2 regions of the Mangrovibacter phragmitis genome follow, and region 2 is predicted to be linked to the other one. Evidence: predicted binding sites of a transcription regulator. Region 2 holds the regulator's gene; the other holds the start of a gene.
The links. Region 2 encodes Fur, which represses iron uptake genes when iron is present. Its sites were predicted from a motif close to ATAATAATGAGAACNACTATCAA; they were not measured.
Positions count from the first base shown of each region.

Region 1 (4,600 bases), 1.2 Mb from region 2:
TGTGCACTGGCAAAATTCCGCGGGCTGGATGTTGTAGCCGAATTTGTTGAAACAGCGGCACAGCGTGAATTGTTGTTCAACCTAGGGGTGGATTACCTGCAAGGGTATCTGGTGGGTAAGCCTGAGCTGCTGACATGATGGTGCGATGCAGCAAAGGTAGTTTCAGTACCGGGAAGTGGCACTTTGCCAAACAGGGAAAGCAGCAACTCTCCCTGTTTGGCGAGCAGGCATGAATAGTCAGGCCATGCTCAGGCGGGGTTACAGCACCAGTGCAGCAATAGAAGCAGACAACACACTTACCAGCGTTGAGCCGTATACCAGTTTCAGCCCGAAGCGGGAAACAACGTTTCCTTGCTCTTCATTCAGGCCTTTAATTGCCCCGGCAATAATCCCAATTGAAGAGAAGTTGGCGAAAGACACCAAAAAGACAGACAGAATGCCCTCTGCTCGTGGTGTCAGTGAACTGGCAATTTTTTGCAGATCCATCATGGCAACAAACTCATTAGAGACCAGTTTGGTCGCCATAATACTGCCAACCTGAAGCGCTTCGTTGGAAGGTACGCCCATTACCCAGGCCACAGGGTAGAAGATATAACCCAAAATGCCCTGGAAGGAGATACCCAGCAGCGTGGCAAACAATGCATTCAGTGCTGAAATCAGCGCGATAAAACCAATCAGCATGGCTGCAACAATAATGGCCACTTTAAAGCCAGCCAGAATGTACTCTCCTAACATCTCGAAGAAGCTTTGTCCTTCGTGCAAATTTGACATTTGCAAGTTTTCTTCGCTTTTATCAACGCGGTAAGGGTTAATCAACGAAAGTACAATAAAAGTGCTGAACATGTTGAGTACCAGTGCGGCAACAACATATTTGGGCTGGAGCATTGTCATATAAGCGCCAACAATTGACATAGACACCGTGGACATTGCAGTTGCTGCCATGGTGTACATGCGATTGCGTGACATTTTGCCGAGGATATCCTTATAAGCAATAAAGTTTTCTGATTGTCCCAGTATCAGTGAGCTTACAGCATTAAAAGATTCCAGTTTCCCCATTCCGTTAACTTTGGACAGCAAAGTACCTACCAGGCGAATAATCACCGGCAATAGACGAATATGCTGCAAAATACCGATCAATGCGGAGATGAACACAATAGGGCACAGAACTTTCAGGAAGAAGAAAGCCAGTCCCTGATCATTCATTTTCCCAAAGACAAAGTCGGTGCCCTGGTTTGCAAAACTGAGCAATTTTTCGAACAGTTCAGAAAAGCCTTTAACGAAGCCCAGACCGGCTTCTGAATGCAGGAAAAACCAGGCCAGTAAAACTTCAATTACCAGTAACTGAACGATGTATCGAAGCCGAATGCTTTTACGGTCATGGCTGACCAGCAAAGCCAGTAGCGCGACAATGGCAAGCGCCAGAATAAAATGCAGAACACGGGACATGTTTGCTCCAAATTAGAGGCAGGTTAAATTTCCGTGCACATTCTATGCAACAGGAAAGAATAAAACGAGACATATAGCACATTATTAGGCGCTTGTTTGGTGGTAATGCCAAATCGTGAGCTGTGATACAGAAATGTTATGTTAGGTAAAGATGATAAAAGTTGCGTATATCAATCAAAAAATTTACATTGTGTTAACCTTCTCTCACGGTACTGTCAGGTAACAGTACGCGTATAACCTTCCTTTTTCCATTGTTCCCGGCTATCACAACAATCATGATTATCACTCCAAATGAACTTGATAATCATTATCGTTTTGTTAGCATGAAACATAGCAAAGGCTATATTTTGAGGCGGATTATGACCAACAGCAATGTACAAACAAAAGGACGGAGTGTGAGAAAACTCAGGCTCACCTTGCTGGGGCCTGCCTTTATAGCCGCAATTGGTTATATCGACCCGGGTAACTTTGCCACCAATATTCAGGCAGGGGCCAGTTTTGGCTACCAGTTGCTGTGGGTTGTTGTCTGGGCAAACCTGATGGCGATGCTGATTCAGATCCTTTCAGCCAAACTGGGTATCGCAACGGGTAAAAACCTGGCGGAGCATATTCGTGATCACTATCCACGCCCGCTGGTTTGGTTCTGGTGGATTCAGGCGGAAATCATTGCGATGGCGACCGACCTGGCTGAGTTTATCGGTGCCGCCATTGGCTTTAAATTGATTTTTGGTGTGTCTTTATTACAGGGGGCTGTGCTGACAGGCATTGCGACCTGGCTCATCCTGATGTTACAGCGACGTGGCCAGAAACCACTTGAGCGTGTCATTGGTGGGTTGCTGCTATTCGTAGCGGCTGCATATATTGTGGAACTCATCTTCTCTCAGCCACGAATTGCAGACCTCGCAAAAGGAATGATTATTCCTGCATTGCCAACCGGTGAAGCGGTATTCCTTGCCGCTGGTGTGTTAGGTGCGACGATTATGCCTCATGTTATCTACCTGCACTCGTCACTGACACAGTACTTGCATGATGGCAGTAAGCAAGAGCGTTATTGTGCTACCAAGTGGGATGTCGGGATAGCCATGGCGATTGCAGGTTTTGTTAACCTGGCAATGATGGCAACTGCGGCGGCGGCCTTCCATTTCAATGGGCATGCAGGCGTGGCGGACCTTGAGCAGGCATACCTCACTCTGCAACCCTTACTCAGCCACGGTGCCGCCACGGTGTTTGGTTTGAGCCTGATTGCCGCCGGTTTGTCTTCTACAGTTGTGGGCACACTGGCCGGGCAGGTGGTTATGCAAGGCTTTATCCGCTTCAGCATTCCCTTATGGGTCCGGCGCGCAGTGACTATGATCCCGTCATTTGTGGTTATCCTGCTGGGGCTGGAACCTACACGGATTTTGGTAATGAGCCAGGTGCTGTTGAGCTTTGGTATAGCCCTGGCATTGATTCCGTTGTTGGTATTCACCAGTGATTCACGATTGATGGGCGAACTGGTGAACAGCCGTAACACTAAACTGTTGGGATGGGGGATTGTGCTGGTGGTGGTAGCATTAAATATCTGGTTGTTGCTGGGCGCATTCCCGGGGATGTAAACCTGTTAAGTAAAAAAGCACCCGCCAACGTTTTTCCGGGTGCTTTGTATACAGGCGCTTTGTGTACAGGTTGAATAAAGATCAGTGGTGATGGTGTGGAGGACCACGTCGGTCGTCGCCGTCATGCCAGCCGTCCCGGTACCCTTCTTTATAGGCCCGCTCATTATCCCAACCACGGTGGCGACCATTATCATGATGGCGCCAGCGTCCATCACGCCATTCATAATTACGGCGCCAGTAATCGCGGTCGCGCCAGTGGCCGCCATCCCAGTAGTTGCCATAGCTATCGCGGTCGCCAATTTGTAATTTAATCGCCGGCAAAAGCGTAATTTCGGCGGCGCTTGCTGCCAGCGGCACTGCCGTGATAATCGCAGCAGCAAGTATCAGGGACCTTAACATGGTTTACTCCTTCACTATCGTGACCTTACGGTCTCATACCTGCATCATGACGGAGATGTCATGACAAGGGGATAAGAGAAAACCTAATTTTTTTTATTTCAGGCTGTTACCGCCAAGAATAGTCTCAATCTCAGCTTTTTCTTCCTCAGAAAAAATCAGGTTATTCATGATCCCCGCAGCATCATCAAGCTGACTGGTCTTACTGGCACCAATCAGAACCGAGGTCACATTTTCATTTCTGAGTACCCATGCCAGCGCCATTTGTGCCAGTTTTTGTCCCCGGCGCAGAGCCAGGTCATTCAACTGACCAATAATGGCGAGTTTTTCTGGGGTAAGGTTGTCCGGAGTCAGGAAACGGCTGGCACTGGCGATGCGTGAATCTGCAGGAATACCATTCAGGTAACGGTCTGTCAGTAACCCTCCAGCTAACGGCGAAAAAGCAATACAACCGACACCTTCTTCACCCAATACATCCAGCAGCCCCTGTTCTGGAGTGCGTTCAAACATAGAATAACGTGGCTGATGAATAAGGCACGGGGTGCCCATTTTCCGCAATATCTGGCTGGCATTACGCGCCAGCTCCGCCGGGTAATTAGAAATACCCACGTACAGCGCTTTACCCTGGCGGACAATACTGTCAAGTGCGCCCATTGTTTCTTCCAGTGGAGTATTTGGGTCCGGGCGATGATGATAAAAAATATCTACATAGTCCAGCCCCATGCGCTTCAGGCTCTGGTTCAGACTGGAGATAAGGTACTTGCGTGAACCCCAGTCACCATAGGGACCCGGCCACATGGTGTAGCCCGCCTTGGTTGAAATGACCAGTTCATCGCGTAATGCTGCAAAATCACTGTGCAACAGAGCACCAAACTGGGTTTCAGCTGAACCCGGCGGTGGCCCATAATTATTTGCTAAATCAAAATGAGTAATACCCAGATCAAAAGCCCGGCGCAATAAACGACGGCAATTCTCTGGCTGGCTGTTTTCTCCGAAGTTATGCCACAACCCCAGAGAAACCAGTGGTAATTGTAAGCCACTACGCCCACAGCGTCGCCAGCGCATTGTTTCATAGCGGCCAGGATTCGGGTGGTAAACCATATTGTTCCATCCTTCGTGTATACGTTTACATTCACAAGCCAGCATAACTGAAGTCATTGTAA
Region 1 covers NZ_CP134782.1:2,794,464-2,799,063, reverse strand. Annotated here, with positions in the region: gene MPHASIOC01_RS13505 (EAL domain-containing protein) at 1-138, shown strand, start outside; gene MPHASIOC01_RS13500 (NupC/NupG family nucleoside CNT transporter) at 259-1,446, opposite strand; gene MPHASIOC01_RS13495 (Nramp family divalent metal transporter) at 1,806-3,041, shown strand; gene MPHASIOC01_RS13490 (DUF2502 domain-containing protein) at 3,123-3,440, opposite strand; gene mgrA (L-glyceraldehyde 3-phosphate reductase) at 3,534-4,538, opposite strand.
Region 1: MPHASIOC01_RS13495 (Nramp family divalent metal transporter) is a predicted target of Fur. The motif match lies at 1,744-1,766, and genes of this name have one in related genera.

Region 2 (4,600 bases):
CAGGAATGGGTCTCCAACCAATATTATGCGTTATCAGGCGTATTTAGATGCGTTATCTGAACAGGGTCTTACTCCTGAACCTGCTCTGGCAGTGGCCGGTGACTGGAGTATGGAAAGTGGTTATGCCGCTGCACGGCAACTGATTGAGCAGGCAGTTCCCTTTAGCCTGATCCTTGCCGGTAATGATGATATGGCATTAGGGGCCATGAAAGCGCTGCAAGAGGCGGGAATTGCGGTGCCTGGCGATATTTCTGTTGCCGGGTTTGATGATTCGCGCATTGGCGGTTTTGTTTCTCCTGCACTCACCACCATTAAAATCCCCTTGACTGACATGGTCAAACTGGCCGTTGAACGTTTGTTAGGTATCTCACCGCATACAGATAAATCTTGCGTGAGTTTACCCGGTGAACTGGTCATTCGCGATTCAGTAAAGAACCTCAATTAACCTGTCTGGTTGTTTTCACTTTTCTGACTGCAAAACCAATTTGTCTCACACAACAGGGAACACAAATCTGGATTTTCAGTCCGGTTATCTCGCCGAAATGTTCGGCCTGGAGCTTGCGGTTTTTACCGCAATTGAAATGGCGGAGTCCCCTGAAAGCGGTCACTCCAATGAAATTGCTTGTTATCAGGCAATAAAGCATACAAGGAAGACTGGCGCGGCGATAAGAGTGGTATCCGCCTGTGTAAAGCAGCGGCAAAGTTTAAATACGGCTCTGTGTCAGCGGTAATGTGCCGGTGCGCGCTGTGAGCCCGGATGGCAAGCGCGTACCAGCAGGGGCGTTATTGCTAAGTAATGCTGATTCGCTTGTGGGAGATGGAAGCCCTGCCAGCGGAACAAAGCTCACTGACAAAAAAACCAGGTATTAAGCCTGGCTTTTGTTGATGTCACATTACACAGGCTTACGGGTACACCCGATTATTTGGTGCCTTCGTGTGCATGTTCATCATCACGGCAATCGCCTTCAGCGCAATGACCATAGAGGTACAGACTGTGGTTTGTCAGGCGAATACCATGGCTGGTAGCAATTTCACGCTGGCGAGCTTCGATAGAATCATCGCTGAACTCAATAACTTTACCGCAGTCCAGGCAAATCAGATGGTCATGATGGTGCTGCTGCGTCAGTTCGAATACCGATTTGCCGCCTTCGAAGTTATGGCGTGTAACGATACCGGCGTCATCAAACTGATTGAGCACACGATACACGGTAGCAAGACCAATCTCCTCTCCCATGTCAATCAGTCGCTTATATAAATCTTCCGCGCTGACATGGTGATTGTCCGGCTCCTGCAACACTTCCAGGATTTTTAACCGGGGAAGCGTGACTTTCAGGCCTGCCTTCTTTAATGCGGTATTATTGTCAGTCATGCGGAATATGTCCTGTTGCTTGCAAAGTACCCGTGAATGGGCATACGACGTAATACGCTAAAGTTAATGCGTCTCATTATAGGTTTGACACTCCCTAAAGAAAACCGCAAGTCTCCAGCAAAATTGAAAAATAATAATCTGACAGCACTGGCACATTTACCAAAAAAACATGCTGTCAACTGGATCATTGTACAGCGCTAACGTGAAAAAGTTAAAAAAATGTAGCAATTATTTTTATCGGTTTTACCTATCAATCCGGCGCAATATAGTTGCGCCGTTGAATTATCAGGCATTAATAATGCTATCGAGCTGCATTTCTTCAGAAACTTGCTTAACCCATTTTTCAACACGCTCAGCTGTCAACTCTGGCTGACGGTCTTCATCAATAGCCAGGCCGACAAAGTGGTCGTCATCTGCCAAACCCTTCGAGGCTTCAAAATGATACCCGGCAGTTGGCCAGTGGCCGACGATAACCGCACCACGCGGTTCGATAATGTCACGCATTGTGCCAAGGGCGTCACAAAAATATTCGGCGTAATCTTCCTGATCACCGCAACCGAACAGGGCTACCAATTTACCCGTAAAATCAATTTCTTCCAGTGTAGGGAAAAAATCATCCCAGTCACACTGTGCTTCACCGTAATACCAGGTTGGGATACCAAGCAGCAGAATATCAAAGGCTTCAATATCTTCTTTGCTGCTCTTGGCTATGTCGTGCACTTCAGCAACATCTTTACCAAGCTGTTTTTGAATGCTTTTTGCAATGTTTTCAGTGTTGCCGGTGTCGCTGCCGAAAAAAATGCCTACGATCGCCATGAGTTTAATAACCTCTTGAAACTTAATGTTATGGTGGCGTGAGTTTGTCCACAGATAAGGCAATGATAGCAGAACAGCTTCCCATGCGGAAACAGCTATCACTACCGGGTGCACACGCTGCTACATGAAAAGGAAAAACTGGCCGGGAATGCGTGGATTATATATGACCGGGTTTTGTGTTATCTAACTGAGCCATCAACATCTCTTCAATAAGTTCGCTTCGGCTCATGTTACGCACCTGCGCCAGCTCATTCAGCGCATCTACCGCATCGGCATTCAATTTTAATTCCACACGCTTAAGCCCACGAACCTTATCGCGTTTAAGCTGGTTGCGTTTATTAATACGCAATTGTTCGTGACGTGACAGTGGATTTGTTTTCGGGCGACCCGGACGGCGTTCATCCGCGAACAGATCTAATGTCGTACGGTCCGTTTGTTCTTTTGCCATGATTAGAATAGTGAGGAAAACAGGTGGCTTGAGCAACGTGCTCGGGCGCATTACAGCGCGCCATGATACATCAGGCAACATGACGCGCCAACGCGAAAGCCACATTTGCCAGCCAGTCGGCGGCTTTTTAATCAGTTTTGGTCTGCGGGGTTAAGAAAACGGCGAATCGCGCGGATGACTGCATCGGGTTTTTCCGCATGAACCCAATGACCGGCACCTGCAACCACCCAGGCTTTGGCACAAGGAAATTGAGCCAGCAGTGTTTCACGATACTGTTCCTGAATATAAGGTGACTGCCCGCCGCTGATAAAGAGTGCCGGGTGCGGCCATGGCGCGACGGTTTCCCAGCCGACAATATTGCTGTATTGCGCTTTGAGTACCGGGACATTAAAACGCCACTCACCATTAACAAAGGATTTCAGCAAAAACTGAATAACACCTTCCTCATCGATAATGTTACGCATCACGGTTGCTGCATCTTGCCGGGTAGTGACACCGGCTGCATTGACGGCGTCTATAGCGGCAAAAATAGTGTCATGGCGGCGAACGTGATAATCGACCGGGGCTATATCAATAGCGATCAGTTTTTCAACCCGGTTTGGTGCTTGTTGTGTCACCGCCATTGCGGTTTTGCCGCCCATTGAATGGCCGATGAAAATCGCCCGGTCTATATGCTGTTCGTCCAGCGTATCCAGTACATCCTGAGCCATAGCAGGCCAGGTCATGGTGTCGCTGCGTGCAGACAAGCCATGGTTGCGTAAGTCTATTTGCAGTACGTCGTGGTCCTTCACAAGGTCTCTTGCCAGAACCCCCAAATTGTCCAGCGTACCGAATAATCCATGGATAAGCACAATCGGTGGATTGTTAGTCATTTGTTGAGCAGATTGCAGGCGAGCGTGTAATTTCATAGAAAACTTCTTTTTTTCGCTGTCTCAGGAATAGAGTATTATGTTGGCTATTCTGCCATCCGGCTGCAAGGGTTACAGTTAATTCTGACTTTTGACACCATCCCGGGTTGATGCTATTCGCCATTGGGTTTTGACTCTATAATCCCAATGATTTGTATTCAGAAAAGATATGTAACTGGATTAAAATGAAAACGATTGAAGTTGATGACGAGCTGTATCGCTACATTGCGAGCCACACACTGCATATTGGTGAAAGCGCGTCAGACATTTTGCGGCGTATGCTGAAACTCTCTTCTGGTCAGCAACCTGTTGCGCTGTCCTCTTCTACAATTTCAACGAACAGCAGTGTTCCTGTTTCACGTATTGAAAAAGCGCCAGAAAAACCGAAAGATAAAGTACGGGCAATGCGTGAATTACTGCTGTCAGATGAATATGCGGAGCAAAAGAAAGCGGTTAACCGCTTCATGCTGGTGCTTTCAACGCTCTACTCTCTGGATTCTTCCACATTTGCTCAGGCAACGGAGTCTTTACATGGGCGCACCCGGGTGTATTTTGCGGTTAATGAGCAAACCTTATTGAAGAATGGTAATCAGACTAAACCTAAGCAAGTTCCCGATACCCCTTATTGGGTTATCACGAATACCAATACGGGCCGCAAACGTAGCATGGTCGAGCATATTATGCAGTCGATGCAGTTCCCGGCAGAATTGATTGAAAAGGTTTGCGGCACTATTTAACGCTTGTGACAAAAAGGACCAGCAATGGCTAACCATCCTCGAGCAGGGCAACCTGCGCAGCAGAGTGATTTGATTAATGTCGCTCAACTGACCGCTCAGTATTATGTACTGAAACCTGTGTCAGGTAATCCAGAGCACGCGGTGAAGTTTGGTACGTCAGGCCACCGGGGTAGTGCCGGTCGCCATAGTTTCAATGAAAGCCATATTCTTGCCATCGCCCAGGCGATTGCAGAAAACCGTGCCCAGAACGGTATTACCGGGCCGTGTTATGTCGGTAAAGATACGCATGCGCTTTCTGAACCAGCATTTATTTCTGTTCTGG
Region 2 covers NZ_CP134782.1:4,033,563-4,038,162, reverse strand. Annotated here, with positions in the region: gene MPHASIOC01_RS19625 (LacI family DNA-binding transcriptional regulator) at 1-445, shown strand, start outside; partial or broken gene MPHASIOC01_RS19620 (ChiP family protein) at 477-715, shown strand; gene fur (ferric iron uptake transcriptional regulator) at 920-1,369, opposite strand; gene fldA (flavodoxin FldA) at 1,655-2,185, opposite strand; gene ybfE (LexA regulated protein) at 2,343-2,633, opposite strand; gene ybfF (esterase) at 2,765-3,541, opposite strand; gene seqA (replication initiation negative regulator SeqA) at 3,727-4,278, shown strand; gene pgm (phosphoglucomutase (alpha-D-glucose-1,6-bisphosphate-dependent)) at 4,303-4,600, shown strand, end outside.